One region of the Streptomyces sp. NPDC048248 genome, then DNA from elsewhere that is predicted to be linked to it. Evidence: riboswitches for the same ligand, from Rfam matches in the RefSeq annotation. Region 1 holds a riboswitch; each other region holds the start of a gene.

The links. Region 1 has a riboswitch for cobalamin ahead of ACGFZW_RS02200 (energy-coupling factor ABC transporter permease). Riboswitches for the same ligand answer to the same signal wherever they lie in the genome.
Region 2: another riboswitch for cobalamin. It lies ahead of ACGFZW_RS31250 (ribonucleoside-diphosphate reductase subunit alpha); the one in region 1 lies ahead of ACGFZW_RS02200 (energy-coupling factor ABC transporter permease).
Region 3: another riboswitch for cobalamin. It lies ahead of ACGFZW_RS07450 (prenyltransferase/squalene oxidase repeat-containing protein); the one in region 1 lies ahead of ACGFZW_RS02200 (energy-coupling factor ABC transporter permease).
Region 4: another riboswitch for cobalamin. It lies ahead of ACGFZW_RS27440 (cobalamin biosynthesis protein); the one in region 1 lies ahead of ACGFZW_RS02200 (energy-coupling factor ABC transporter permease).

The regions. Positions count from the first base shown of each region.
Region 1 covers NZ_JBICZL010000001.1:455,527-462,425, forward strand. Annotated here, with positions in the region: gene ACGFZW_RS02170 (MIP/aquaporin family protein) at 1-10, opposite strand, end outside; gene ACGFZW_RS02175 (hypothetical protein) at 566-1,135, opposite strand; gene ACGFZW_RS02180 (proline iminopeptidase-family hydrolase) at 1,499-2,383, shown strand; gene ACGFZW_RS02185 (hypothetical protein) at 2,459-2,965, opposite strand; gene ACGFZW_RS02190 (TetR/AcrR family transcriptional regulator) at 3,108-3,713, opposite strand; gene ACGFZW_RS02195 (FAD-dependent oxidoreductase) at 3,814-4,860, shown strand; cobalamin riboswitch at 5,152-5,359, shown strand; gene ACGFZW_RS02200 (energy-coupling factor ABC transporter permease) at 5,389-6,099, shown strand; gene ACGFZW_RS02205 (energy-coupling factor ABC transporter substrate-binding protein) at 6,096-6,464, shown strand; gene cbiQ (cobalt ECF transporter T component CbiQ) at 6,472-6,899, shown strand, end outside.
Region 2 covers NZ_JBICZL010000017.1:63,943-70,841, forward strand. Annotated here, with positions in the region: gene ACGFZW_RS31230 (extracellular solute-binding protein) at 1-1,268, opposite strand, end outside; gene ACGFZW_RS31235 (GntR family transcriptional regulator) at 1,511-2,272, shown strand; gene ACGFZW_RS31240 (DUF3311 domain-containing protein) at 2,519-2,779, shown strand; gene mctP (monocarboxylate uptake permease MctP) at 2,848-4,470, shown strand; cobalamin riboswitch at 4,654-4,813, shown strand; gene ACGFZW_RS31250 (ribonucleoside-diphosphate reductase subunit alpha) at 4,973-6,899, shown strand, end outside.
Region 3 covers NZ_JBICZL010000003.1:306,427-313,325, reverse strand. Annotated here, with positions in the region: gene ACGFZW_RS07470 (TetR family transcriptional regulator) at 1-563, shown strand, start outside; gene ACGFZW_RS07465 (ferredoxin) at 536-769, opposite strand; gene ACGFZW_RS07460 (aldehyde dehydrogenase) at 769-2,220, opposite strand; gene ACGFZW_RS07455 (MBL fold metallo-hydrolase) at 2,484-3,638, shown strand; cobalamin riboswitch at 3,775-3,956, shown strand; gene ACGFZW_RS07450 (prenyltransferase/squalene oxidase repeat-containing protein) at 4,135-5,448, shown strand; gene ACGFZW_RS07445 (SCO2322 family protein) at 5,448-6,167, shown strand; gene ACGFZW_RS07440 (energy-coupling factor transporter transmembrane component T) at 6,164-6,899, shown strand, end outside.
Region 4 covers NZ_JBICZL010000013.1:59,745-66,643, reverse strand. Annotated here, with positions in the region: gene ACGFZW_RS27450 (putative cobaltochelatase) at 1-4, opposite strand, end outside; gene ACGFZW_RS27445 (cobyric acid synthase) at 126-1,730, opposite strand; gene ACGFZW_RS27440 (cobalamin biosynthesis protein) at 1,741-2,784, opposite strand; cobalamin riboswitch at 2,914-3,070, opposite strand; gene ACGFZW_RS27435 (hypothetical protein) at 3,275-3,727, shown strand; gene ACGFZW_RS27430 (caspase family protein) at 3,733-6,381, shown strand; gene ACGFZW_RS27425 (extracellular solute-binding protein) at 6,378-6,899, shown strand, end outside.

The sequences.
Region 1 (6,899 bases):
GTTCGCTCATGATTATCGGCGTCTCCTCGGCAATTCGGGGCGCAGTGTGCCGGCGTCGGGGCTTTGGCCTGATCATCATGGGACCACGGGCCCCACGCCACCCGGAGTCCGGCTGACAGGGCGTAATCACTCCGACGGGGTGATGCGGTTGCTCCGTCTGAGGCGCTGAATGGCATGCGGCAATTCCGCCCGCATGCGGAGGGATTTCTGTCGGGAGTCAAGAGAGAGTGTGCAGAATCAGGCCTGATCCGTTCACCGGGACATGCCGGATTTACCGCACGGTCCTGCCTTCCATATCCACCTGACGCGCCCTCGGGCGGTCGCTCACCGGTGCGCGAAGCGGGCTCCGTCTTCGGACGGGCGTGGGTTTTTTGCCGTGTGGGGGTGCTTCCGGTGCGATGCGCCGACGGGATGGGGCCATCTGCATGGAATGAGCAGCGGCATGATGTCGCCGGAGGTCGTCACCGCCTTCAGCTTCTGCGGCTATGCGGCCGTCAGGGCACTCTCACGCGGGTAGGGCCTGGGATCGCGCCGCTCAACCCCTTGACCGGCTGGGCCGAGCGCCTCAGCCACGTTTACGCGCAGCGTAATTCCGGGTGAACCTGACCGCGAGGACGATGAGAGCGACCGGAATAACCCAGTTCAGCCAGTCGTCCCCGGAGGTGAAACGCAGCGCGAGCCACCCGAGGAGGGCGATGACCGCGAATACACAAGCCCAGACCAGTGTCAGGACCCGGTTGGCCTTCTTGAACCGAGGTGTGTCCCACACCTGCTCGGGTGTTGACTGCCGGGCGTACTGAGCGGTGAAGGGGTCGAACGCGAGCGAAACGAAGGCCACCAGGGCGATGAACCCGCTTGAGATCACCTGGGCGTATTCCTCCAGCCAGTCTCCCTGGCTGCGATCCAGCACCAGCGCGAGTACCGATACGACGGCGAAGAAGAGAAGACCCGCCACGTTCAGGACGTTCACCTGCCCTCGCCGGAGGTCAGGCATCGTGAGAACGACGGCCGCGATCAAGCCGGCAAGAGCCGCGTAACCCCACGTGCTGGGCCCGGCGACGACGTCGAAGATGATCCAGGGAGCGAAGGCGAAGAAGAGGGTGCCCGTTCCCGAACCTGCGTCACGATCGGCCACTCGGTCTTCCTTTCGACGGCTGCGCGGGCCACGTGACGCTACGGCATCGTGCTGCCCGACCCATACCGCTGACCTGTACCCATTTCCGTTCTCGTGACATCCAGGGCAGTGATGGCGCGAGCCCGCCCCTGGTATGACCGATTCACCAAGACGCCTCGCCCATCCCCATACGTATCCCCAGGAACTCTACGCGTCCAACTCCGGTCCAGCGATTGAGGTCAGTTCGCTCGGATACCGCTCCACACGCGAATGCACCCGAATGGCGTGCATCGACAGAACCCGGTGTTCTCCCATCGCGCTTCTGCCTCTCGGAACAGGCGAGGCGGCCCACTGACACCATTTGAGGTGTGGTACCTGTGCTGAGTGCTCAAGGAGACCCACACCCTGCCGCTGCCGGACGGCGGCATCTACGCCGAAGTCCATGGATCAGGGGACGCCGTACCCTTGCTGACGCTGCACGGCGGGCCGGCAGCCGGCAGTCAGTATCTGAGCTCGCTCGCACGGCTGACCGACGGCGGTCGGCAAGTGATCCTTTACGATCAACTCGGCTGCGGCCGGTCCGACAAACCGGATGACCCGTCGTTGTGGACCGCCGCACGATACGCGGCCGAAGTGCAGCAGGTGCGGGACGCTCTGGGCTTGGAGCGCGTACATCTCCTCGGCCAGTCGTGGGGCGGCATGCTGGCCATCGAATACATGCTGGGCCGACCCTCCGGCGTCGTGTCCCTGGTTTTCGCCGATACGACCGCGAGCATTCCTCAGGCCACTGACGGGCTTCTTCGGCTGCGAAGTGAGCTACCGCCGGAAGCCCGCGCGGCTCTCGACGAGGCCGACCGCACCGGCAGGAGAGACGACCCCGCCTACCAAGCGGCTCTCATCACCTTCTACCAACGCCATGTGTGCCGCCTCCCATCCTGGCCGCAGGAGATGTTCCAGATGGCGGAGAACATGGATGGGAACCCCGTGTACTCCCACATGTGGGGCCCCGACGAACTCAGCCCCAGCGGCTCCCTGGCAACGTGGGATCGGCGAGACCGTCTTGCCGAAATCACCGTGCCGGCCCTGGTACTGACAGGCCGATACGGCGAACTCGTCCCGGAATGCTCTCAGAGCCTCGACGCCGGATTGCTGGACTCACAGCTCGTCCTCCTGCCCGAGTGCTCACACCTCCCCCACCTCGAGGAGCCGGAACAATGGTTCGGCGCCGTCGCCACATTCCTTGAAGAAGCCGAAGCCCGGGCATCCTGACGTATAGCGGGGTGCGGCACATTTCCCCCGCCCGTGCGAACCTACCCGCGCCGGCGTGGACCTGCATTCCGAGTGTCAGCGGAGCGCGTGGGGCCGCTGATTCGGACCAGGCGGTTCGAAGCTCAGTCCGTTCTCGTCGAGCGCGTTGAACACCGTTGCCCGGCCCGCCTCGAAGACGAAACTGACGTCAACATTTCCCTGAGCCAGGTCCCTGGTCTCCCATTCGAGCAGTTCAACCCCCGTGAGGCACAGACCTCGCAGGGCCCGCAACTCGGGCAGGGGGTCGGGACGCCACTCCAGATCGAAGTCGGGCCACCGAACCGGTCGGGTGGGGTCGATCGTGTTCCATGTGAGCGAGAGATCGTCAAACTTCTGATGATTGATCTCGATCTGCTCGCCATCGAAGTCGAACAGTACCGGGCAGTCACTGAACCACTCGTCGTCCTGCAGGTCCCAGACCATCCAGGCTGTCGTCAGAGTCCTGCGGGCAAGGGCACCCAGGCGGGTCCCGTGCTCCCCCACAATCTCACCACGGCCGTTCAACCACGAGGGTTGGTAGCCCCGAATGCCGAAATCGAACATTGCGCCATCTTCTCAGAGCCCCGCGTTCAGCCCGGCGTACCGGCCCATAGGCAACTGACATGCGGAGCAGACGCCATTGACCGAGCCCGAAAAGAGCGTCGACCTGTTCGGGATCGATGTGAGCGAATGCCGGACTCCTTCATCAGCTCCCTGCACGGGCCGATTTGTCGCCCTCGGGGTATACCGCCTGCAGGAGGTCACGGACAAAGCGGTCGGGGTCGTCCAGGCCGGCTGCCGCCAGGGTGTCCGGCCCATCGGCCAGGAGGTGTGGGATGGCGCCGTGCATCGCGAGGGTGACGACGGCGGCGCGCTGCGGGGTGACGGGCAGGCCGGCGGTTCGCTGCGCGGCCTCGAATCCGGCGAAGTCGGAGCTCGCGATGGGGTCGAGTACGGCCGATAGCCAGGGCTTGCGGGCCGCTTCGGCCTGCAGCTCCAGGTAGGCGAGAAGCCGGGGGCGGCCGGGGCCTGCGACGTTCCGGAGAAGCCCCCCGAACATGGCGACAAGCCCCTCGCGGTCGGTGGGCAACGCACCGGCGGCCATCTGCGCGGCGGTGTCGCGGTATTGCTCCAGGCAGCGCTCGGCCACCGCACGCAGGAGGGCGTCCCGGGTCGGGAAGTAGTTCTTGGTCGTGCCGTGCGGTACGTCAGCGGCCGCGTCGACCGCACGATGCGTCAGTCCTCGCCCGCCCGCGGCGGCCAGTACGCCGATAGCCGCATCCCGCAGGCGGTCCCGTCGGTCCGCATTCACTGCCAGAGGCCCTCTCTCCTCGACTCCTTGCCCACACTACCCCAACCGTGGTACCACAGGTGTGGTGGTCGATCGAATCCGAAGCGACGTAGGGGGCGGCATGACGGGAACGGCAGTTGTCGTGGGGGCGGGGGTGGGCGGACTGGCGACCGCACTCGGGCTGCGCCGGGCCGGCTGGACGGTCACGATTCTGGAGCGCCGAAAGGAGCTGGAGCGCTACGGCACCGCCTTCGGCATCCATCCCACCGCTCAGGCCGCACTCGACCGCCTCGGGGTGGGTGAGCCTTTCCGTGCCCGGGCGGTGCCCTACCGAAGCGCCCGGATCCGTACCCCGCAAGGGAAGGTGATGGCGCGTCTGCCGCTGGAGCGGATCGAGCGGAAAGCGGGCCGCCCCGAACTCCTCATTTCCCGGCCCTATTTGATCGACGCGCTCCTCGCCGAGTTGCGCGCCTTCGGGGACGTCCCGCTCAAGCTCGGCGAGAACGTCCGCGAAGTCGACGCGCTGCTGGTCGACAATGACCTGGTGGTAGGCGCTGACGGAATCCACAGTGCCGTGCGTGCCGCATGTCCCGGGGACCGGCGCAGCGGCCCGCGGCGCGTCGGGTCCGTTGCCTGGATCGGCGTGGCCGACTTCGAAAGCGGCGTACACGGCGAAACCTGGGGCACCGGCCGGTTCTTCGGCATGACACCCATCGAGCCCGGCCGCACCAACTGGTACGCCACCGTCCCCGAGGCCACCACCGCCCAGGAACTGCGCCGACTGTTCGAGGGCTGGCACGACCCCATCCCCCGGATACTCGCCGAGACCGACCCGGCCACCTGGATCCGCTACGAGATGCGGCACCTCTTCCCCGCCCTTCCAGCCTTCGTCGACCGCGGAAAGGTCGCCCTGGTCGGAGACGCCGCGCACGCCATGACACCCAACCTGGGCCAGGGTGCGTGCACCGCGATCCTCGACGCGGAGGCCCTCACCCGCGCCGTCGCCGGGCACGGCAGGGCCGGTCTGCCGTCCGCCCTGCGCACCTACGACGCGGAGCGCCGGCGCAGCGCTCAGCGGATCGCCTTCGCTTCACGTACCCTGCACCGCTTCATGACCACCGAGCGCACCCGCCTGCGTGATGCGCTGGTCCGTACGCTGCCGAGCTGACGGGCGATGGGACCTACGGACCGCACAGAGAACTCGGCCCGATTGCCGGCTCCGGTATCAGCGGGACGCCTTGCCCTGTCCCGGTCAGCCGCAGTACGGTCTTGCCCCCCGACGGGCGGACGGAGCGCCCGGGCCGCGAGGTCCTACTGGACATCAGATCGACGATGGCCATGGGACAGACCCCGCAATCCCTACCGAACCTGCCCACCTGTTCTCAGGGGCAGCCAGTCTCCGCAGACGCGCTCGGCCCCACGCGGCGAGGGCGTGCGGTGAGCCCTGGGCGGCTCCACTTGTCACCGCACCCGACCTGGCACTACTGTCACCACGCCTTGGTGAACGGGAAATCCGGTGTAATGCCGGTGCGGCCCTCGCCACTGTGAATCGGGAAGTCCGACTCCGGCCCTCACGGGCAGCCACTGGATCCTTGCGATCCGGGAAGGCGGAGTCCGGGCGGTGGTACCCGTCAGCCAGGAGACCGGCCAAGGCACTTCAACCATCCACGAGGTGCTGGAGAGGGTCTGCTGAGCCATGCACATAGCCGAGGGATTTCTGCCTCCGGCGCACGCGGTCGCCTGGGGCGTCGCGTCGGCGCCGTTCGTCGTCCACGGAGTCCGGTCACTCACCCGTGAGGTCAAGGCCCATCCCGAGAGCACGCTGCTCCTCGGCGCGTCCGGTGCCTTCACGTTCGTTCTGTCCGCCCTGAAACTGCCCTCGGTGACGGGGAGCTGCTCCCACCCCACCGGGACGGGGCTGGGCGCCATCCTGTTCCGCCCGCCGATCATGGCGGTGCTGGGCACCATCACCCTGCTGTTCCAGGCCCTTCTGCTCGCGCACGGCGGCCTGACCACGCTCGGCGCCAACGTCTTCTCGATGGCGATCGTCGGCCCCTGGGCCGGGTACGCCGTCTACAAGCTGCTGCGCCGTTTCGACGTACCGCTGATGGTGGCGGTGTTCTTCGGAGCCTTCGTCGCCGACCTTTCCACCTACTGCGTCACCAGCGTGCAGCTGGCGCTCGCCTTCCCGGATCCGGGCAGCGGATTCCTGGGCGCGCTCGGCAAGTTCGGCACCATCTTCGCGGTCACCCAGATCCCGCTCGCGGTGAGCGAGGGGCTCCTCACGGTGCTCGTCATGCGGCTCCTCGTGCAGTCCAGCAAGGGCGAGCTGACCCGGCTCGGCGTGTTCCTCACCGGCAAGCGGGCGAAGGCCGAGAAGACCGAGACCGAGGCGGTGGCCCGATGAGCAGGAACGCGAAGATCAACACCCTGCTGCTGGCGCTCGTGGCAGCGCTGGCGGTCCTGCCGCTGGTCCTCGGTCTCGGTGACCACAAGAAGGAGCCCTTCACGGGCGCCGACGCGCAGGCCGAGACGGCGATCACCGAGATCGACCCCGACTACAAGCCTTGGTTCTCCCCGCTGTACGAGCCGCCGTCCGGCGAGATCGAGTCGGCGCTTTTCGCCCTCCAGGCGGCGATCGGCGCGGGCGTCCTCGCCTTCTATTTCGGTCTGCGACGCGGCCGCCGCCAGGGCGAGCAGCGGGCGCATGCGCAGCAGGACGCCGACGGCGCCGAGAGCGGCGCCGGGGTATCCGCGGCCCAAGGGGACTGACCACCCCGTGCTGCCGATCGACGCGGCGGCGCACAGCAGTCGCTGGCGCCGCCGCCACCCCGTGGACAAGGCCGTGCTCGGTCTCGGGCTCACCGTGCTGGCGATCTCGCTGCCTCCCTGGCCCGGCGCGGCCCTTGTTCTCCTCACCGCCCTCACCGTGCTGCTGGGCCCGGCGGGCGTACCCGGGCGTCGTCTGTGGCGCGCGTACCGGGTGCCCCTGGGTTTCTGCGTCACCGGTGCCGCCACCCTGCTCGTCCAGGTCGGCGGGCCCGAGGGATTCGTGACCCTGGCCGACGGCGGGCCGCTCCGAGCCGGCCAACTGCTGCTGCGGACCTCGGCCGCGTCGCTCGGCGTCCTGCTGTTCGCCTTCACCACCCCGATGTCCGATCTGCTGCCCCGCCTCGTCAAAGCCGGGATCCCCGCTCCGGTCGTGGA
Region 2 (6,899 bases), on a different contig from region 1:
TACTGCTTGGCGAGCCGCGAGTTGATCTCGGACTCGACGTCCTGGGCGGCGTCGGCCGGCGCCTTGCCGTTCAGGACGGCCGTCATATAGCTCTTGATCGGGTTCGGCACGTTCTCCACGGCTGCCCACTGCGGGATGGGCGGCGTGGTGCCCGCCGACTTCTGCGCCGCGGGCGCGGCGGCCTCGGCGGCCGGGTTGCCCTTCGCGGCGTCCGCCAGGTCGGGGGACTTGGGCGTCCAGCCGACCTCCTTGACCATCTGTCCGTCGTTCTTCTTGGACAGGGCGACCTTCAGGAATTCCTTGGCGAGTTCCTGCTTCCCGCCCATGCCGGCGACGGCGAAGTTGGAGCCGCCGAGGAATACGCCCTCGGGCTTGTCGGCCGTCTCCCCGGGGATGGTGAAGAAGCCGATGTCTTCCTTGATCTTCGGGTTGGCGGCGATGGCGGTGTTCGCCTCGTAGCCCATGGCGATGACCGCGCCGGTTTTGCCCTTGGAGAAGACCTCGGCCTGCTGCGGGGTGGCCTCGTCCTTGTTCTTCGGAGCGGTGCTGAAGGACTGGTACTGCTGGTAGATGTCCATGGCCTTGGAGACCTTGGGGTCACCGAGGTTGGAGACCCACTTGCCGCCGGCCTTCTTCACCAGGTCCGCACCGGTGCCGATGGTCAGCCCGTCGAAGAAGTACCAGTTCTGGCCCGGGAGATAGAGCGGCTCGGCATCGGTCTTCTTCTTGATGGTGTCGAATGCCTTGAAGAGTTCGTTGCGGGTCTTGGGGGTTCCCTTGATGCCCGCCTCGGCCCAGATCTTCTTGTTGTACATGACCACGCGGTTGCCCGCGTACCACGGAAGCGCGTACTGCTTTCCGTCCACGAGCGCGCTCTTGTTGAAGGAGTCGTTCCAGTCGGAGCCGATCTCCTTCTTCACGTCGCCGAGGTCGGCCAGCGCACCTGCCTTGGCGTAGGCGGCGGTCTGCGTGTTGCCGATCTCGACGACGTCCGGCGGCGTGTCCTCGGAGAGGGCCGTGCTCAGCTTCTGCTGAATTCCGTTCCACTGCTGGACCTTGAACTCGACCGTGGCGCCGGTCTTCTTCTTGAACTGCTCGGAGACCTGTTTCGTCCACTGTGCCGGGTTGGACCCGTCCATCACCCAAACGGTGAGCTTCTGGCCCTTGAAGCCGTCCGCTCCCGCCTTGCTGTCGTCGCTGGACCCACAGGCAGCGACACTCACCAGCATTCCCGCGACCGCCGTCGCTGCTATGAGCCCACGCTTCATCGCGCTCTCCCCCAAAGGCCGGGTGTGGTCTTTAATGGTTTAGACCAGTGCCCGCAGCTTGGCCTAGACCTTTTGGGGTGTCAAGGGGTGTATAAGAGTCGCTGTCGGCTCCGTTACCGGACCGACATCGGGCGAGCCGGGACCTGCGAGGAAGCATGGGAACCCCACTCATGCCACGATGTGAGCCGCTACGTACGGAGGAGCCGGTGACGGCAGCGCGACAGGAGTCGGAGAGGCGGGTCATGGACACCGAAGGGGGCAGCGCCGAGAACGGCGGCGGCGCCACACGCACCGCTCGCGTGCCCAAGTACTACCGCCTCAAGCGGCACTTGCTGGAGATCACCGAGACCCTGCCGCCGGGGACTCCGGTGCCGCCCGAGCGCACCCTCGCCGCGGAGTTCGACACCTCCCGCACGACGGTGCGCCAGGCGCTCCAGGAACTGGTCGTCGAGGGCCGCCTGGAGCGCATCCAGGGCAAGGGCACCTTCGTGGCCAAGCCCAAGGTCTCCCAGGCACTGCAACTGACCTCCTACACCGAGGACATGCGGGCCCAGGGGCTGGAACCGACGTCCCAGCTACTGGACATCGGCTATGTCACCGCGGACGACCAGCTGGCCGGCCTGCTGGACATCGCCACCGGTGGCAGGGTGCTGCGCATCGAGCGGCTGCGGCTGGCCAGCGGCGAGCCGATGGCCATCGAGATCACCCATCTGTCGGCCAAGCGGTTCCCCTCGCTGCGCCGCAACCTCGTCAAGTACACGTCCCTCTACACCGCGCTGGCCGAGGTCTACGACGTCCGCCTGGCGGAGGCCGAGGAGACCATCGAGACCTCCCTCGCCACCCCGCGCGAGGCCGGACTGCTGGGCACCGATGTCGGCCTGCCCATGCTGATGCTCTCCCGGCACTCCCTCGACGCGCAGGGACAGCCGGTGGAGTGGGTGCGCTCGGTCTACCGGGGCGACCGCTACAAGTTCGTCGCCAGGCTGCAGCGCCCCACGGACTGAACACCCGGCGCCCGTCCCGTATCCGTCCGTGCGGGGCGGGCGCCGCACTCCGCCGTCCTGGGGCCGCTCCCGCACCGGCTCCCGGGGCTCGCGGGCCGCAGAGATGCACCCGGCGCGCGGGCCGGTGCACCGGCCGCAATGAAATCTCTTCCATACCGATATGCGGACAGCTAGTGACGCGCGCCACGGCCCTGCCATAGATTTCCAGCCGATTACACAGGAGATCGCCAGGGACGGAGCCCGCCCATGCCAGAGCCAGCCGAAACGCCAGGCACCAGAAAGGTCGTCACGCCCACGCGTGTGGTGGTCGGGCTGTGCCTGCTCGCTCCGTTCGTGGCGATGCTGTGGGTGAGCTCCTACGCCAGGATCGAGCCGACCTTCATAGGGATCCCGTTCTTCTACTGGTACCAGATGGCGTGGGTGTTCATCTCGACCGCGCTGACGATGACCGCGTACAAGCTCGTACAGCGTGAGCAGCGCGCGCGTAAGGCGGGTGCGGCGCAGTGACTCTCCTGACGATCGCTTCGGCGGCCCCGGCCGCTCCGGTCCGGCTGGCCGCCTCGGCCACCGACGGCGTGAACGGCGTCGCGCTGGCCGTCTTCGTGTTCTTCTTCCTGGCCGTGACGGTCATGGGCTTCCTCGCCGCGCGCTGGCGCAAGGCCGAGCAGTCCGCGAACCTCGACGAATGGGGCCTGGGCGGCCGGAGTTTCGGCACCTGGGTGACGTGGTTCCTGCTCGGCGGCGACCTCTACACCGCGTACACCTTCGTCGCCGTCCCGGCGGCCATCTACGCGGCGGGCGCGGCCGGCTTCTTCGCGGTGCCCTACACGATCCTGGTCTATCCGCTGATCTTCACCTTCCTGCCCCGGCTGTGGTCGGTGTCGCACAAGCACGGCTACGTCACCACCTCCGACTTCGTGCGCGGCCGCTTCGGCTCCAAGGGCCTGTCGCTGGCCGTGGCGCTCACCGGCATCCTCGCCACCATGCCGTACATCGCGCTCCAACTGGTCGGCATCCAGGCCGTCCTTGACGTGCTGGGGATCGGCGGCGGCGAGACCACCAACTGGTTCGTCAAGGACCTGCCGCTGCTGATCGCCTTCGCCGTCCTGGCGGCCTACACCTACTCGTCCGGACTGCGGGCGCCCGCGCTCATCGCGTTCGTCAAGGACGGTCTGATCTACCTCGTCATCGCGGTGGCGATCATCTACATCCCGATCAAGCTGGGCGGCTTCGACGCGATCTTCGACTCGGCCGGGAAGGCGTTCGCCGAGCCGGGACCGACCGGTAAGCCGCGCGGCGAGCTGGCGAGCGGCCCCAACGCGCAGTGGGCCTACGCCACGCTGGCGCTGGGCTCGGCACTCGCGCTGTTCATGTACCCGCACTCGATCACCGCGACGCTGTCCTCGCGCAGCCGCAACGTGATCCGCCGCAACACCACGATCCTGCCGCTGTACTCCCTGATGCTGGGCCTGCTCGCGCTGCTGGGCTTCATGGCGATCAAGGCCGGCACGGAGATCCACGGCAACCCGCAGCTGGCGATTCCGCAGCTCTTCGAGGACATGTTCCCGAGCTGGTTCGCCGGCGTCGCGTTCGCCGCGATCGGCATCGGCGCCCTGGTGCCGGCCGCCATCATGTCGATCGCCGCGGCCAACCTCTTCACCCGCAACGTCTACAAGGACTTCCTGAAGCCGGACGCCACCCCGGCCCAGGAGCACAAGGTCGCCAAGCTCGTCTCGCTGCTGGTGAAGGTCGGCGCCCTCGCCTTCGTCCTGACCATGGACAAGACGGTCGCCATCAACTTCCAGCTGCTGGGCGGCATCTGGATCCTGCAGACCATGCCGTCCCTCGTCGGCGGCCTGTTCACCCGCTGGTTCCACCGCTGGGCGCTGCTCGCCGGCTGGGCGGTCGGCATGGCGTACGGCACGCTCGCGGCGTACGGCGTGGCCAGCCCCACCCAGGCGCACTTCGGCGGCTCCAGCAGGGAGATCCCGGGTATCGGCGAGATCGGCTACATCGGCCTGACCGCGTTCGTGCTGAACGTCGTGGTCACAGTCGTGCTGACCTTCGCCCTGAAGGCCGCGAAGGCGCCGGAGGGCGTCGACGAGACCAGCCCGGGCGACTACACCGCGGACGTCGGCGACAAGGGCGTCAGCCCCGACCTGCCGCCCGCCACCGCTGAGGCCCCCGTCGGCCACTGAGCCACCGCACCGCCCCCGGCCACGGGCCGTCGCACCTCAGGGTGCGGCGGCCCGTTCGCATGCCCGGCGCGGTGCGGGAAACCGGCGGACGCCGCGCCCTGGTGCGCTGTCAGACACGCACGAGTGGACGGACAGACACGACTCGATCACTCGCGACTCACAAGATATGGGGGTGCACACGAGAACCCACCACCACATGTATGCTCGTGCTCGCTGTCGCCACAGGGGAATCCGGTGCGAATCCGGAACTGTCCCGCAACGGTGTACGAGTGCGCCCATAAGGCCCCAAGCCCTATCGCGCGCCCGTGGAGTCCGAAGACCTGCCGACGGTACGCCCGCACCGCCATCGGTGCGAGCGTCGATACGTCCGGGCCCCGTGGGATGGGCCGGTGGACGCCGCGCGGTGTGCCCGCGCATCCCGAAGAATCCGGGATGCCGCATGCCCGCGCGCGCCCGTCGCGCCCCTCCCTCCTGGCCCCCGCCGAGTGAGGGAGAGCATCACGTGACCATCGCGCCAACGGAGCCCGCGTCAGACGCCGAGGTCGTGCGGTCCGCGCCGCCCGCCCCCGCCGACCGGGTCGAGGACGGTCCCGGCGTCGCCCTGCTGCGCACGCTGACCGAGCTGACCGAGGACCTGACCGCGACCGACCCCGGCAAGGTGGCCGCCGCCGCCCTCCGCGGCCGCCACGCGGGCTCCGACGAGGCGGAGTTGCGCTCCCTGGCGATCGAGGCCGCGGCCGGTCTGATCGGTGACGAGCCGCAGTACTCCCGCCTCGCCGCGCGGCTGCTCACGCTCGCCATCGCGGAGGAGGCCGCGGGCCAGGGCGCCACCTCCTTCTCCGCCTCGGTGGACGTCGGCCACCGCGAGGGGCTGATCGCCGACGCGACCGCCGGGTTCGTGCGCACCCACGCCGACCGCCTGGACGCCGCCGTCGACAAGGCCCTCGCCGACGGCGCCGACGACCGCTTCGGCTACTTCGGCCTGCGCACCCTGCACTCCCGCTACCTGCTGCGGCACCCCACCACCCGTCAGGTCATCGAGACGCCGCAGCACTTCCTGCTCCGGGTGGCCTGCGGTCTCGCCGAGAACGACTCCCGCGCCGCGCTGGACGACGTCGCCGAGCTGTACCGCCTCACCAGCTCGCTGTCCTACCTGCCCTCCTCCCCCACCCTGTTCAACTCCGGCACCCGCCACCCGCAGATGTCCTCCTGCTATCTGCTGGACTCCCCGCTGGACGAGCTCGACTCGATCTACGACCGCTACCACCAGGTCGCCCGGCTCTCCAAGCACGCCGGCGGTATCGGTCTGTCGTACTCCCGGATCCGCGCACGGGGGTCGCTGATCCGGGGCACCAACGGCCACTCCAACGGCATCGTGCCGTTCCTGCGCACGCTGGACGCCTCGGTCGCGGCGGTGAACCAGGGCGGCCGCCGCAAGGGCGCCGCCTGCGTCTACCTGGAGACCTGGCACGCCGACATCGAGGAGTTCCTGGAGCTGCGCGACAACACCGGCGAGGAGGCCCGCCGGACGCACAACCTCAACATCGCGCACTGGATCCCGGACGAGTTCATGCGCCGCGTCGAGGCGGACGCCGACTGGTCGCTGTTCTCGCCTTCGGACACCCCGGAGCTGGTGGACCTGTGGGGCGCGGAGTTCGACGCCGCCTACCGCAGGGCCGAGGCCGAGGGCAAGGCGCTCAAGCAGATCCCGGCCCGGCTGCTGTACTCGCGGATGATGCGGACCCTGGCGCAGACCGGCAACGGCTGGATGACGTTCAAGGACGCCGCCAACCGCACCGCCAACCAGACCGCGGAGCCCGGCAAGGTCGTCCACTCGTCCAATCTGTGCACCGAGATCCTGGAGGTCACGGACGACGGGGAAACCGCGGTCTGCAACCTCGGGTCGGTCAACCTCGCCGCGCACCTCGGCGACGAGAACGCCGGCTGGGAGGAGGCGATGGACTGGGAGCGGCTGGACGCGACGGTCCGTACCGCCGTCGCCTTCCTCGACCGCGTCGTGGACATCAACTTCTACCCGACCGACCAGGCCGGCGCCTCCAACTCCCGCTGGCGGCCGGTGGGCCTGGGTCTCATGGGTCTGCAGGACGTCTTCTTCCGGCTGCGGCTGCCCTTCGACTCCCCCGAGGCGCGGGAGCTGTCGACCCGTATCTCCGAGCGGATCATGCTCGCCGCGTACGAGGCGTCCGCCGACCTCGCGGAGCGGCACGGCCCGCACCCGGCCTGGTCCTCGACCCGCACCGCCCGCGGTGTACTGCACCCCGACCACTACCCGAACGCCGAGCCCCGCTGGGCGGACCGGTGGGCGGCGCTGCGGAACCGGATCGCGGCGACCGGGATGCGCAACTCCCTCCTCCTGGCCATCGCGCCGACCGCGACGATCGCCTCCATCGCCGGTGTCTACGAGTGCA
Region 3 (6,899 bases), on a different contig from region 1:
AGATGCGCGAGGTCGCCGAGTCCTCCGGCGTCGCACTCGGCACCCTCTACCGCTACTTCCCCTCCAAGGTGCATCTGCTGGTCGCGACCATGCAGGACCAGCTCCAGCACATGCACGAGACGCTGCGCAAGCGCCCGCCGTCGGAGGAGGATCCGGGCAAACGGGTCGCCCAGACCCTGATGCGGGCGTTCCGTGCCCTCCAGCGCGAACCGCACCTCGCGGAGGCGATGGTGCGCGCGCTGACCTTCGCCGACCGCTCCGTCAGCGCCGAGGTGGACACCGTCTCCCGGCTGACCACCGCGATCATCCTGGACGCGATGAACCTGGACGGGCCCGCCACCCCCGACCAGTTGTCCGCGGTGCGGGTCATCGAGCACACCTGGCACTCGGCGCTGATCACCTGGCTGTCCGGGCGCGCCTCGATCGCCCAGGTGAAGATCGACATCGAGACGGTCTGCCGGCTGATCGACATCACCGCACCGGAGCCGGGACCACGACCGGGGACGCGATCGGGACCCGGCTCGGCGACGGCTCCTCACTCCTCGGGCGGGAAGACCGGCTGACCGCTGTCCGCCACGCTGATGAGGATCGCCTCGACCGGGCACCCCTCGGCCGCCGCCAGCACGCTCTCGGCGGGGTCCCCCTCCGGCGCCACCGGGTGGGACTGCCGGGCGGAGTCGAGACGGAAGCCGTCGGGTGCCGCGCCGATACACATGCCCGACCCGATGCACACGCTCCGGTCCACCTCCACCCGCCAGCGGTCCCCCATCAGGCACCCGCCGGCAGGTGGATCATCTTGTGCTCCAGATACTCGCCGAACCCTTCCGGTCCGAACTCCCGCCCGATGCCGGAGTTCTTGTAGCCGCCGAACGGGCCGAGCATGTCGATGCTGAAGGTGTTCACCGAGTACGTGCCGGTGCGCACCTGCCGCGCGATGTCGATGCCCCGCTCGACGTCGGCCGTCCACACCGAGCCGGAGAGGCCGTAGTCCGAGTCGTTGGCGATCCGCACCGCCTCGGCCTCGTCGTCGTAGGGCAGCAGGCAGATGACCGGGCCGAAGATCTCCTCGCGGGCGATCCGCATGGAGTTGGCGACCTCGCCGAAGAGCGTCGGCTCGACGTACCAGCCCGTCGGCTGCCCCTCGGGCCGTCCGCCGCCGGTCAGGACCTTGGCGCCCTCCTGCTGACCGAGCGCGATGTAGTCCAGCGAACGCTGCTGTTGGCGTCGGGCGACCAGCGGGCCGAGTTCGGTGGCCGGATCCAGCGGGTCGCCGACGGTCAGCGCGCCGGCCGCCGCGGTGAACCGCTCGGCGATCTCGTCGTAGTGACTGCGCGGCGCGAGAATCCTCGTCTGGGCCACACACGCCTGGCCGTTGATCATCCAGGCGAACGGCACGATGCCGGCCACCGCCGCCTCCAGGTCCGCGTCCGGCAGGATGACCGCGGCGGACTTGCCGCCCAGCTCCAGCGTGACGCGGCTGAGGTTGCGGGCGGCGACCTCCATGACCCGCTTGCCCGCCGCCACCGACCCGGTGAACGAGACCTTGTCCACGCCCGGGTGCCCGACCAGGTACTCGCTGACCTCCCGGTCCGCGGGCAGGATCGAAAGCACCCCCTCCGGCAGCCCCGCCTCGGTCACGATCTCGGCGAGGAGGTAGGCGTCCAGCGGGGTCTCCGGGGACACCTTCAACACCACCGAGCAGCCGGCAAGCAGGGCCGGGGCGAGCTTGGCGGCGGCGGTGAACTGCGGGACGTTCCACGGCACGACGGCCGCGACCACCCCGGCCGGCTCCCGGCGGACCAGCAGCGGGCCCAGCAGTCCGGCCCGCCGCTCCTCGAACGGGAAGTCACGGGCGACGGCCAGGGCGGCGTCCCACACCAGCATCGCCGCCAGCGACTGCACCATCACACCGGAGGTGACGGGAGTGCCGTTCTCCGAGCTGATGACCCGGGCGATCTCGTCGCTGCGCGCGGCGAAGGCGTCCTTGATGCGGGTCACCACGGCGATCCGCTCCGCCAGCGGGGCTCGCGCCCAGACCCCGGAGTCGAAGGACGTGCGGGCCGCGGCCACCGCGCGGTCGACATCGGCCCGGGAGGCATGCGGCACCCGGCCGATGACCTGCTCGGTGTGCGGTGAGACGACCTCGATCGTGTCGCGGCCGGCCGGGTCGACCAACTCACCGCCTATATAGAGCTTTCCGTGCTCGACGAGATCGCTCATCGCTGCCGCCTCCCGCGGGTTGGCCGCCCTCGGCCGGCGGGCGTTCACGCTCCACCGACACCTGACGCTGCATCAGAAACTGATACCAGTTCCCTTTGCAGGAGTCCACGGCGCACACACAATCACCGCACCGCCGCCCCCGCGCCCCTCGACCACGAACCGTCCACCACCTCAACTCCACTACGAAAGAGCCCACTTCAGGACGCACTGAAACTCGTTCTAGTTATAGTGAACGGGCATGCCCACACCGAGAGGGGACCGGGATGACACAGGTGACCGACCACAGGGGCGGGGTGTGGAGCATCGCCGTCCCCATCCCGGACAATCCGCTCGGCCACACCCTCGTCCACCTCCTGGAGACCGACCGCGGCCCGGTGCTCATCGACACCGGCTGGGACGACCCGCACTCCTGGGACACCCTCGTCGCCGGCGTCGAGCGGTGCGGCTTCGCCCTCACCGACCTGCACGGCGTCCTGATCACCCATCACCACCCCGACCATCACGGCCTCTCCGCCAAGGTCCGCGAGGCGTCCGGGGCCTGGATCGCGATGCACGCCGCCGACACGGCGATGATCCGCCGCACCCGCGACGCGCAGCCGGGCCGGTGGCTCGACTACCTGACCGCCAAACTCACGGCGGCGGGCGCGCCCGAGGATCACCTCGCGCCCCTGCGGGCGGCCCGCGCCAAGGGCGGCGCCCGGTCGCTGCCCGCCAGGCGGCCCGCGCTGCCGGACCGCGACATCGGCCCCGGCGAGCTGCTCGACCTCCCGGGGCGCAGGCTGCGCGCGATCTGGACGCCGGGGCACACCCCGGGACACGTCTGCCTGCATCTGGAGGAGGAACACCCGGGGCGGGGCGCGGGGGTCGGGGCGGGTGCCGGGGGCGCGAAGGCCACCGGCGCGGGGGGCGGGACTGCGGTGCGCGGTGGGCCGGGGGCCGGGGGGCCGGGAGCCGGGGCGGCCGCGGCCGGGCCCTCCGGCTTCGGCCGGCTCTTCTCCGGCGACCACCTCCTCCCCGGCATCACCCCGCACGTCGGGCTGTACGAGGATCCGGACGACGCCACGGTCACCGACCCGCTGGGCGACTACCTCGACTCCCTGGAGCGGATCGGCAGGCTCGCCCCGGCCGAGGTGCTGCCCGCCCATCAGCACGCCTTCGCCGACGCGGACGGGCGCGTGCGGGAACTCCTCGCCCACCACGAAGAGCGCCTGTCCGGACTGAGAGCACTGCTCCGCGAACCCCTCACGCCCTGGCAGCTCGCGGTGGCGATGGAGTGGAACCGCCCCTGGGAGCAGATCCCCTACGGCTCCCGCAACATCGCCGTCTCGGAAGCCGAGGCACACCTGCGCCGCCTGGTGAAACTCGGGCATGCCGAACCGGTCCCCGGATCCGACCCGGTGACGTACCGGGCAGCGTGAAGCCCAGGAGGCACCGGCCTGCGCCCGGCGGCCACCCGAGGCGCCCGCGGGCAAGGGCCCCGCGGCCCGCTCCCGCGCCCAGAGACCGGAGCCCCGCCCCAGGGGCGCATACCCACCCATATCCGTACGTGCGAGCGAGTCCCTTGCGGGCGCCGGTTAAGGTGTGCGAGAAAACTTCATCCGTGCCTATCGGGGGAAGCCGGTGAAAATCCGGCGCTGACCCGCAACCGTGAGGACGGCCCGCCCGCGCACCGCGACGCTCTCGCGGCACGCACGGCCGTACGAGCCGGAGCACCCGCTGGCGCACGACCAAGGCTCCCGCCCCGGCCCCGCCCACGGACGGCCGGTGCGCGGCACCGTCGAGGTATACGGAGCTGAGCCCGGTGCCACCGCGCGGACCCGACGACCGGGCGCGCGGGTGGCCGGCCGAGCGCGGCTGCGTACACCGCTGCGAACCGACCCGAGAGGCACCGACCCCATGGCTCCCCTGGCCCCCATGGCTCCTTCCTTCGCCGTCCTGGCACGCCGCGCCGCCGCGGCGCTGGCCACCGCGGCGGTGCTGGGCACGGCCGCCGCCCCGGCCGCGTTCGCCGACTCCGCCGCACCGGCCGCGGCCCCGTCGCCCTCCCCCGCGAAACTGCCCGCCGGCCTGTACGGCGCCGCCTCCCCGGAGTACGACGGAGTGTGGCGGCAGTCGCTCGCCCTGCTCGCGCAGGACACGGTGGGCCTGCGGCCCGCGGCGTCCGCCGTCGACTGGCTCACCGGGCAGCAGTGCGCCGACGGATCGTTCGCCGCCTTCCGTGCCGACCAGGCGAAGCCGTGTACCGCCAAGACGATGCGGGACACCAACCAGACGGGCGCCGCGGTGCAGGCGCTGGCCGCGCTCGGCGGGCACGGTGACGCGGTGAAGAAGGCCGTGGGCTGGCTGAAGTCCGTGCAGAACAAGGACGGCGGATGGAGTTCCATGGCCGGCTCGCCCAGCGACGCCAACTCCACCTCCGTCGTCATCGGCGCACTCGTCGCGGCCGGCGCGAACCCGGCCACCGTGACGTCGGGCAAGGGCGGCAAGTCCCCCTACGACGCCCTGCTGACCTTCCAGCTGAGCTGCGCGGCGAAGTCCAAGGAGCGCGGCGCCTTCGCCTTCCAGCCCAAGGACGGCGCCCTGGCCCCGAACGCCGACGCCACCGCGGCCGCCGCGCTGGGCACCTTGGGCAAGGGCTTCGTCGTCGCGCCGACGGGCAAGGACGCCAACACCCCCATACGGCCGCTGACCTGCAAGGACGAGGGTGAAAGCAGTCAGGGCAGCGCGGACGCCGGTGCCCGGAAGGCGGCGGCCGGGGGCGCGGACGCCTACCTCGTCGCGCAGCTCGACGCGAACGGGCAGCACCTGCTGTCCGCGATGCCGGGCGCGGAGGACCAGCCGGACGTCGGCAACACCGCCGACACCGTCCTCGCGCTGGCCGCGGGAGCGCACGGCACGGCCGCGCAGAAGCCGCTGAAGTGGCTGGAGCAGCACGCGGCGGACTGGGCGAAGCAGAACGGCCCCGCGGCGTACGCCCAGCTGGTGCTCGCCGCGCACGCCACGGGCACCGACCCGCGCTCCTTCGGCGGCACCGACCTGGTGGCCGCCCTCAACGCCACCGGCCCCGCACCGGCCGCCGGGCAGGAGCAGGGGAAGAACGCCGACGCGAAGGACTCGGAGGACGGCGGGAGCGGCATCAGCGTCTGGTGGGTCGTCGGTGTCGGGCTCGCCGTCGGCGCCGGTATCGGCTTCCTGCTGAGCGGCCGCAAGAAGAAGAACGCCCTCTGATGCGCTTCCCCCGTATCGCCGGCGCCCTCCTGCTGGCCGGCACCGCCACCGGCCTGGCCGCCGCGCCCGCCCAGGCACAGGAGTACCGCTACTGGTCCTTCTGGAACAGCAAGGCGGGCGGCTCCGGTGGCTCCTGGGCGTACGCGACCGAGGGGCCGGCCACCATGCGGCCTGCCGACGGGGCCGTCGAGGGTTTCCGGTTCACCGTGAGCGCCGACTCCGCCGCGGCCGCCGGTCCGCGCACGGCCGCCGACTTCGACGCGATCTGCGAGGGCACACCGGCCAAGGAGAACAGCAAGCGGGTCGGCGTCGTCATCGACTTCGGCAGCGCGGCGGACGCGGCCGGCGGGGAGCGCCCGCCGAAGCCGCGGACACACTGCGCCGTGGTCCCCGAGGACGCCTCGGCGGGCGAGGCGCTGGCCGCGGTCGCCCGGCCGCTGCGGTACGACTCCCACGCCCTGCTGTGCGCCGTCGCCGACTACCCGCGGTCAGGGTGCGCGGACCAGGTCGACGGATCGGGCGACAAGGGGTCGAAAGACGCGCCAGGCGCCGGCTCCGCGCCCGAGGACGCGTCCTCGGGCCGGTCGGCGGGGCAGGGTTCGGGTACGGGGAGCGACAGCGAGGACGGCGGCCCGTCCGCCGGACTGCTCGGTGGCGGCGCGGCCGTCTTCGCGCTGGGAGCGGCGGCCGTGTGGCAGGCCCGCCGCCGGCGCGGATGAGCGCCCCGCGCGCGACCCGTACCACCGCCCTGCACGCCGGAGCGTGGTGGCTGTGGGCGCTCGGCCTGGCGACCGCGGCCTCACGCACCACCAATCCGCTGCTGCTCGGGATGCTGGTCGGGGTGGCGGGCTATGTCGTCGCGGCCCGCCGTACGGACGCGCCCTGGGCCCGGTCGTACGGCGCGTTCGCCAAGCTCGGCCTGTTCGTGATCGCCGTCCGGCTGGTCTTCGCCTTCGTCCTGGGCTCGCCGATTCCCGGCACCCACCTCCTTGTCACACTGCCCGAAGTCCCGCTCCCCGACTGGGCACAGGGCGTCCGGATCGGCGGCCGGGTCACCGCCGAGGGCATGCTCTTCGCCCTCTACGACGGCCTGAAGCTGGCCGCCCTCCTCATCTGCGTCGGGGCCGCGAACGCCCTCGCCAACCCCGCCCGGATGCTGAAGTCACTGCCCGGGGCCCTCTACGAGGCGGGCGTCGCGGTCGTCGTCGCGATGACGTTCGCACCGAATCTGGTGGCCGATGTGCAGCGGCTGCGCGCCGCCCGACGACTGCGCGGCCGTCCCGACCGCGGATTCAAAGCCCTCCTCCAGGTCGGACTGCCCGTGCTGGAAGGGGCGCTGGAACGCTCGGTCGCGCTGGCCGCCGCGATGGACGCCCGCGGCTACGGCCGCACCGCCCAGGTGCCACGCGCCGTCCGGCACACCACCTCGGTCCTCACCCTCGGCGGCCTGC
Region 4 (6,899 bases), on a different contig from region 1:
TCATGCGTTGATGCCTCCTGCGGGCGCAGTACGCCCGCGCACGTGATCTGCCACCGCGGCCCCGGCCGCCGTGGCGCTGTGGCCCCCGCTTGAACGGGGGTGGTACGTCCTTGTCCGCCGGCTCCTCACGGCGCGCCCGGAGGGACGAACGGCAGCCCCTGCGGCACCCCCTCCTCGATCAGCCGCAACAGCGCGTCGGTGTCCGCGTGCTCCTCGATCAGATCGCCGAGCCGGTCCAGCTGCTCCTCGCGCAGCGCGCCGAAGCAGGTGTCGGGCGCCGGCACGAAGGCCCGGCCCGCGGCCGCCGCGACCTGCCGCAGAAAGGCCCGCCGGAACGCGTCGCTCTCCAGCGAGCCGTGCCAGTGGGTGCCCCACACCGAGCCGACCCGGCACCCGTCCAGACTCTGCCCGCGGCCGTCGGAGATGAACGTCTGCCCGCCGTTGACCTCGGCCACCCCGTGGTGGATCTCGTATCCCTCCACGGGCTCGTCCAGCGCCTGCCCCACCGGGCGCGCCAGCGTCTTCTCCACGGCGAAGCGCACCCGGACGGGCAGCAGCCCGAGGCCGGGCACCGCGCCGGCCCGCGACTCCACCTCGTCGTCGATGTGCTCACCGAGCATCTGGAACCCGCCGCAGATGCCCAGCACCGGACGGCCCTCGGCGGCCCGGCGCGCGATCGCGTCCGCAAGACCGCGCTCGCGCAGCCACTCCAGCGCCCGGACCGTTCCCCGGGTGCCCGGCAGCACCACCAGGTCCGCGTCGGCCAGTTCCTCGGCCCGGTCCACGAACCGCACCACCACGCCCGGTTCGGCGGCCAGCGCGTCCACGTCCGTGAAGTTGGACATCAGCGGTACCGCGGCGACCGCGACCCGCAGGACGTCCGCGCCGTGCGGCGGCGCCACCACGCTCTCGCGCACCGCGCCGCGCAGCGAGATCCGCAGACCGTCCTCCTCGTCGATGCCGAGCCCGTGGGCGAAGGGCAGCACGCCGAGCGTCGGCCGGCCGGTGAGGCCGCGCAGCATCTCCAACCCCGGCTCCAGCAGCGTCACATCGCCGCGGAACTTGTTGACGACATAGCCCGCGATCAGCGACTGGTCCTCCTTCGACAGCAGCGCCGTGGTGCCGAAGAAGGAGGCGAACACCCCGCCCCTGTCGATGTCCCCGACCACGACGACGGGCAGCCGGCCGGCGCGCGCGATGCCCATGTTGACGATGTCGGTGCGACGCAGATTGATCTCGGCGGGACTGCCCGCGCCCTCGCAGATCACCGCGTCATGAGTCCTCCGCAGTTCCTGGAGGCAGTCGGTGACCGTACCCAGCAGCGCCTCGCGCCGCCCGGCGTACGGTCCCGAGCCGCCGGGCGTCCGGCCGTCGGGGTGGCCGAAGTATCCCGTGGCGCTCAGCTCGCCGACCGGCTTGCCCAGCAGCACCACCTGGCTGCTGCGGTCGCTGCCGGGCTTGAGCAGCACCGGATTCATCAGCGCCGTCGGCTCGACCCGGGCGGCCGCCGCCTGCATCGCCTGCGCCCGCCCGATCTCCGCGCCCTCGCGCGTCACGAACGAGTTCAGTGACATGTTCTGCGCCTTGAACGGCGCGACGCGGACGCCCTGGCGGACCAGCCACCGGCAGATGCCCGCCGTGACCACGCTCTTGCCCGCGTCGGACGTCGTACCGGCCACCAGCAGGCCACCGCCGACAGACCCGCCGGACACCTCGAACCGTCCCGTCACCGGGTCCTCCTCATCTGCCGGGGCATCGCTGTGCCGTGAGCCGTGCCGTACCCGCCCGGCCGCGCGCCCTCGCCGTCCGGATCGCGCCCACCGCGAGCCGGCCCGCGACCGTCGTCGCCAGCGCCAGCACGCTCACCCGGCGCGAGAGCCTGACCGCCCGCTCGATGTCGGGCACGCCGACCGGCCGCGCCGCGCCGTTGAGCACCGGCCGGTGCTCAACCCGCCCGCCGTACGCCAGCGTGCCGCCCAGCCGGACGCCGAGCGCACCCGCGAACGACGCCTCCACCGGGCCGGCGTTGGGGCTCGGGTGCGCGCCGCCGTCGGCCCGCCAGGCGTTCAGCGCGCCGCGCCGGTCGGGTCCCGCGAGCACCGTGAGGGCGGCGGTCAGCCGGGCCCCGGGCCAGCCGGCCACGTCGTCGAGCCGGGCCGACGCCCAGCCGAACCGGCGGTAACGAGGCGATTTGTGACCCACCATCGCGTCCAGGGTGTTCACCGCCCGGAACGCCACCAGGCCGGGCACACCGCCCAGCGCCCCCCAAACCAGCGCGCCCACCACCGCGTCCGACGTGTTCTCCGCGACCGACTCGACCACCGCGCGCGCCATCTGCGGTTCGTCCAGCGCCTGCGGGTCGCGCCCGCACAGATGCGGCAGCCGCTCCCGCGCCAGATCCGGGTCGCCCGCCGTCAGCGCACCGCCGATGGCCCGCGCCTCCCGGCCCAGCGAGGTGCCGCCCAGCACGGCCCAGACCGTCGCCGCGGTGAGGGCGACGCCCGCGGCGGTACGGGCGCGGGCGCCACCGGCGGGAAGAGGTGAGGTCAGGGAGCCGCGTACGGCGCGCTGCAGGAGCGCGGCGCCCGCCGCCGCGCCGCCCGCGCACAGCAGGGCATGGGCCGCTCCGCGGCCACGGTGATCGCGCCACAGTCGGCGCTCGACGGTACCCGCGGCCCGGCCGAACGCGGCCACCGGATGGCCGCGCCGGGGGTCCGCCGCGATCAGGTCGCCGAGAAAGCCGAGGGCCGCGCCGCACGCGTACGTGGCGTGTTCGGCACGCATCGGATCAGACCGCCGTCAGTCCTCGAAGGGATGCTGCGGCGTCGCTCAACGGGCATCTCGAACTGCGGCCGGGCATGGCGGTATGTCCTCACTCAGGGTCCGCGCCCTGGCTCGACGTGACGGCGACGAGAGTCTCCTGGCTCCCGGATCGGCGTTTCCCCCGGCCTTCCAGCCCGTACGCACGCGACCTGGCGGGCGTACGCGTGACGGGCCGTGACCTCTCCTGGAGGAACGCTCCCCGGTGACAGTGGCGGGACCGCGCCGGATTCTCACCGGACTTCCTCATCTGTCGCCGAATGGCTCCGGCAGTCCACCACGCTCCACGAATGCCCGTCAACTCACCCTTGACCTGCGACGCAGCCCTGTGGCAGGCACTGTGGCGCACACCACAGGGTGCTCCGGAGGTCACGGACGGTTGCCCCCGCACCTGATCCCACGTCACTATCTGGTGGCACGGCGGGCGATGGCGCCGCCGGAAGGGGGTCGGGGGATGCCGGACAGGGCTGACCGTCACGAGATCCGCATCAGGATCACGGGCACGAACAACGCACACCAGGACATCGAGGATCTCAAGGCATGGCTGGAGCGCGAGCCGTGGCTCGCACACCAGCGGCACGACTGGACCCTGCGGCCGCGCCCGGCCGACGCAGACCGCGCCCCGGAGGAACGCGACCTCGGGGACATGGCCATCGGCATCGACGATCTGGTCCTGGTCCTCATCGGCACGGTCGCCGCCGAGGTGACCAAGAGCCTGAGCATCGCCCTGCGGGAGTGGCTGCGGCGGCGCAGGGAGGAACGGGCGGCGGGGGAAGAGCCGGCCGTGGCCGTCGACGGCGACGGCGGGCTGGCGCCGGTCGGTGACCCGGGCCCGCGCGGCGCGGCCCCCGAACGCCCCGACCCCGGAAGCCGGTCGACCGAGGGCGGCAGCGCCGGCGAGGACTGAGCCGGATGTCCCACTACGACGCGCGGGGCAAGATCAACCGGGCGCTGCTGATCTGTGTCAGCGACTACAAGAATTTATCCGCGCTCCCCGCCGTGGAGGCGAACGCCGAGGAACTCAAGCGGGTCCTGATCGACCCCGGCACCGACCTGTTCACCGACGAGGAAGTCGTCATCTGCCGGCCCCAGGAGCCCTGGGAGCTGGAGCAGGCCCTGGACGCCGTCACCGACGAGGCACGCGGCCTGCTGCTGGTGCACTTCTCCGGCCACGGCTGGGTCGGCCGCGACGGCGGCGACCTGCAGCTCATGGTCGGCATGTCGGACACCCGCCAGCGCCACAAGGCCGTGTCCTGGCAGGACATGGTGCTGTCCTACCTCGACAGCGCACGCGCCGACCGGATCGTGATCCTGCTGGAGTGCTGCTACTCCGGCAACGCCGACGAGACCTTCCACTCCCGCCGCAAACCCATGTCCCTGCTGATGGCCGCGCAGCCCAACCGCCGGATCTTCAGCGGCGACGAACCGGCCGGCGGCTCCCTCTTCACCCGCGCCGTCGTGCAGATCCTCGAACGCGGCATACCCGGCGAGCGGTTCGTCACCTTCGAGGACCTCGTCCGCACACTGCGCGAGCGGCTGGCCCACGAGCGCACGCCGATGGGCGACGTCTGGGAGCCCCGCTCGGCCAAGCAGAACACCGTCGACGACGTCATCCTCTCCTTCGCCACCCCGGAGGTCCGGCCCCCCACGCCGCTGCGCATCCGCTTGCGCCGGTGGCTGAAGCAGCGCCTCAGCCGCTGGCTGCGGGTCATCGCCGTCCTGGTGACCGTCCTCGGCCTCACCGCCGCCGGCCTCGTCGCCTTCCAGCTCCTGCGGACCGACCCGGCCTGCCCGCCCGCCCTCGAACTGCGTCTGCTCACCGCACCCGAATCCGAACCCGCCCTGCGCCAGGCAGCCTTCGCCTACGAGATGTCCGACCTCAACACCCGCCCGCTGCAGGGTGAGGACGACGTCCCCGACGGCTGCCGACGCGCCCAGATCACCGTCTACTCCGCGGCCAAGGACCAGGTCGACCAGGGCTTCGCCGCCGCCGACCGCTGGCAGGGCGAGGCTCACGGCACCGGCAAGGGCCACCCGTCCACCAAGGGCATCGACCCCCTCAACAGGCCGGGGCCGCAGCCCGATCTGTGGATCCCCGAATCCAGCGCCGACTACGCCGAGGTCCGCCGCGGCATGCCCGCCACCGGATCCCCCGTGACCCTGCACCACACCGGCCCGGTCGCCTACACCCCGCTCGTCGTCGGCATCCCGGCCAACCAGCGCCTCGACGACGTCGAACAGGTCGGCGCGTCCTGGCAGGAGATCCTCACCGGCACCGACAGCGACCACCGCGACCTGCGACTGCTGCGCCCCAGCCCCGTCCTGTCCGGCACCGGCCTGCTGCACACCATCGGCCTCTATCTCGCCAACGACGGCTCGCGGATCGGCCCCGCGGGCGGCCCCGACCCCACCCTCGCCCGGGACGCCGAGCGCAGGCTCTCCGCCCCGGGCAGCCAGTACGCGGGCAGCACCGAGCTGCTGTGCTCGCTGCGGCCCACCGGCCAGGACGGCCGCCCCGGCACCGGCCGGGGGAAGGGGGCGGCACCACTGGTCTCGGAGAAGTCCCTCGCCGACTTCAACCTCGGCCGCGCCATCGGCAGTTGTCCCGCCCTGGGGAGCCCGCTCGCCCCCGGCGACCGGTACGCCGCCTACTACCCCAAGAACGTCCCGGCGCTCGACCACCCGCTGATCCGGGTGGACTGGCAGGGCGCCACCGACGCCGCGCCGCGCCAGGACGCCGTCGGCCGCTTCGGCGACTGGCTGCGGGACCCCGAGGCCGGCCGGCGCATCCTCAGCAGACAGGGCTACCGCGCGGTCCCGGGCAAGGACGGCAAGGCGCCGGACCCGGTGCCGGACTCGCCGCTGACCGATCACCGTGCGGACGCCGACCTCGACGCGCCGGTCACCCCGTTCACCGCGGGCGGCGATCAGGTGACACGGGTGCTGGACGGCTACGACAAGGCGCAGAAGTCCAGTCGGCTGCTGATTCTCATGGACACCTCCACCTCGATGGCGGAAGGCGGCAAACTCCCGATCGCCCTCAGCGCGGCCGGCCGCGCCCTGGAGATGGTGGGCACCCACCACACGTACGGCCTGTGGGCCTTCCCCGACGGCGCGCACCCCACCGATCCCGGCGCGGTACGCCGGACCGTCCCGCTGGGCACCGCTGACCCCGCCCCGGGCAAGGCGGCCCTGGACCGCATCGCCAAGGGGGAGCTCGTCGAACACGGCGCGGCCATGCAGGAGGCACTGACCGCCGCCGTACGGGAGATGAAGAAGTCCACCGGCACCAACAACGCCATCGTGCTCATCCTCGACCAGGACGACGGCGCCGCACGGCGGGCGACGGGCGTGGAGCAGACCCTCAACTCACTTCTCAAGAAGGGACCCGAGGTGCCCGTCCTCACCCTCGTCATGGGCAAGGCAGGCTGCGACTCCTTCGTCCTCCAGGGGCTTGCCGGTGCCTCCAAGGGCCAGTGCGTCCCCGGCGGTCCGGACGCCCCCGATCTGCTCGCCGGACTTGTCGCCTCCGTCGGCACGGCCGGAAAGGACAGCCGGTGAGGGCCCGGCGGGCCGGCCTTCCCACGGCCCTGGTGGGCCTGACGCTGACGGCGGCTGCGAGCGGCTGTACCTCCGGGCCGGAGCCCACCCCGGAGAAGGGCGCGATCGTCCTCGCCACCGGCAGCGACCTCAGCAGCTCCGGCGTGCGTCAGGACCTCATCCTCGACTGGGAGCGGCGCACCGGCCGCAGCGTCCGGATCGTCAAGCTGCCGGACACCGCGGACGGCCAGCGCAGCCAGCTGCTGGCCTCCGGTCAGTCCGGCAACAGCGGCTACGACGTGCTGAACCTCGACGTGGCCTGGACGGCGGAGTTCGCCGAGGCGGGCGTCATCCGGCCCTGGGGCGCGAGCCTGGACGCCGATTTCCTCGACAGCGTGGTCAAGACCGTCGAGTACGGGGGCAAGGTGTGGGGCGTGCCCTTCAACACCGATGCCGGGCTGCTCTACTACCGCAAGGACATCCTCCACGACTACGGCTACGACCGGCCGCCCACCAACTGGGGCGAGCTGAAGAATGTG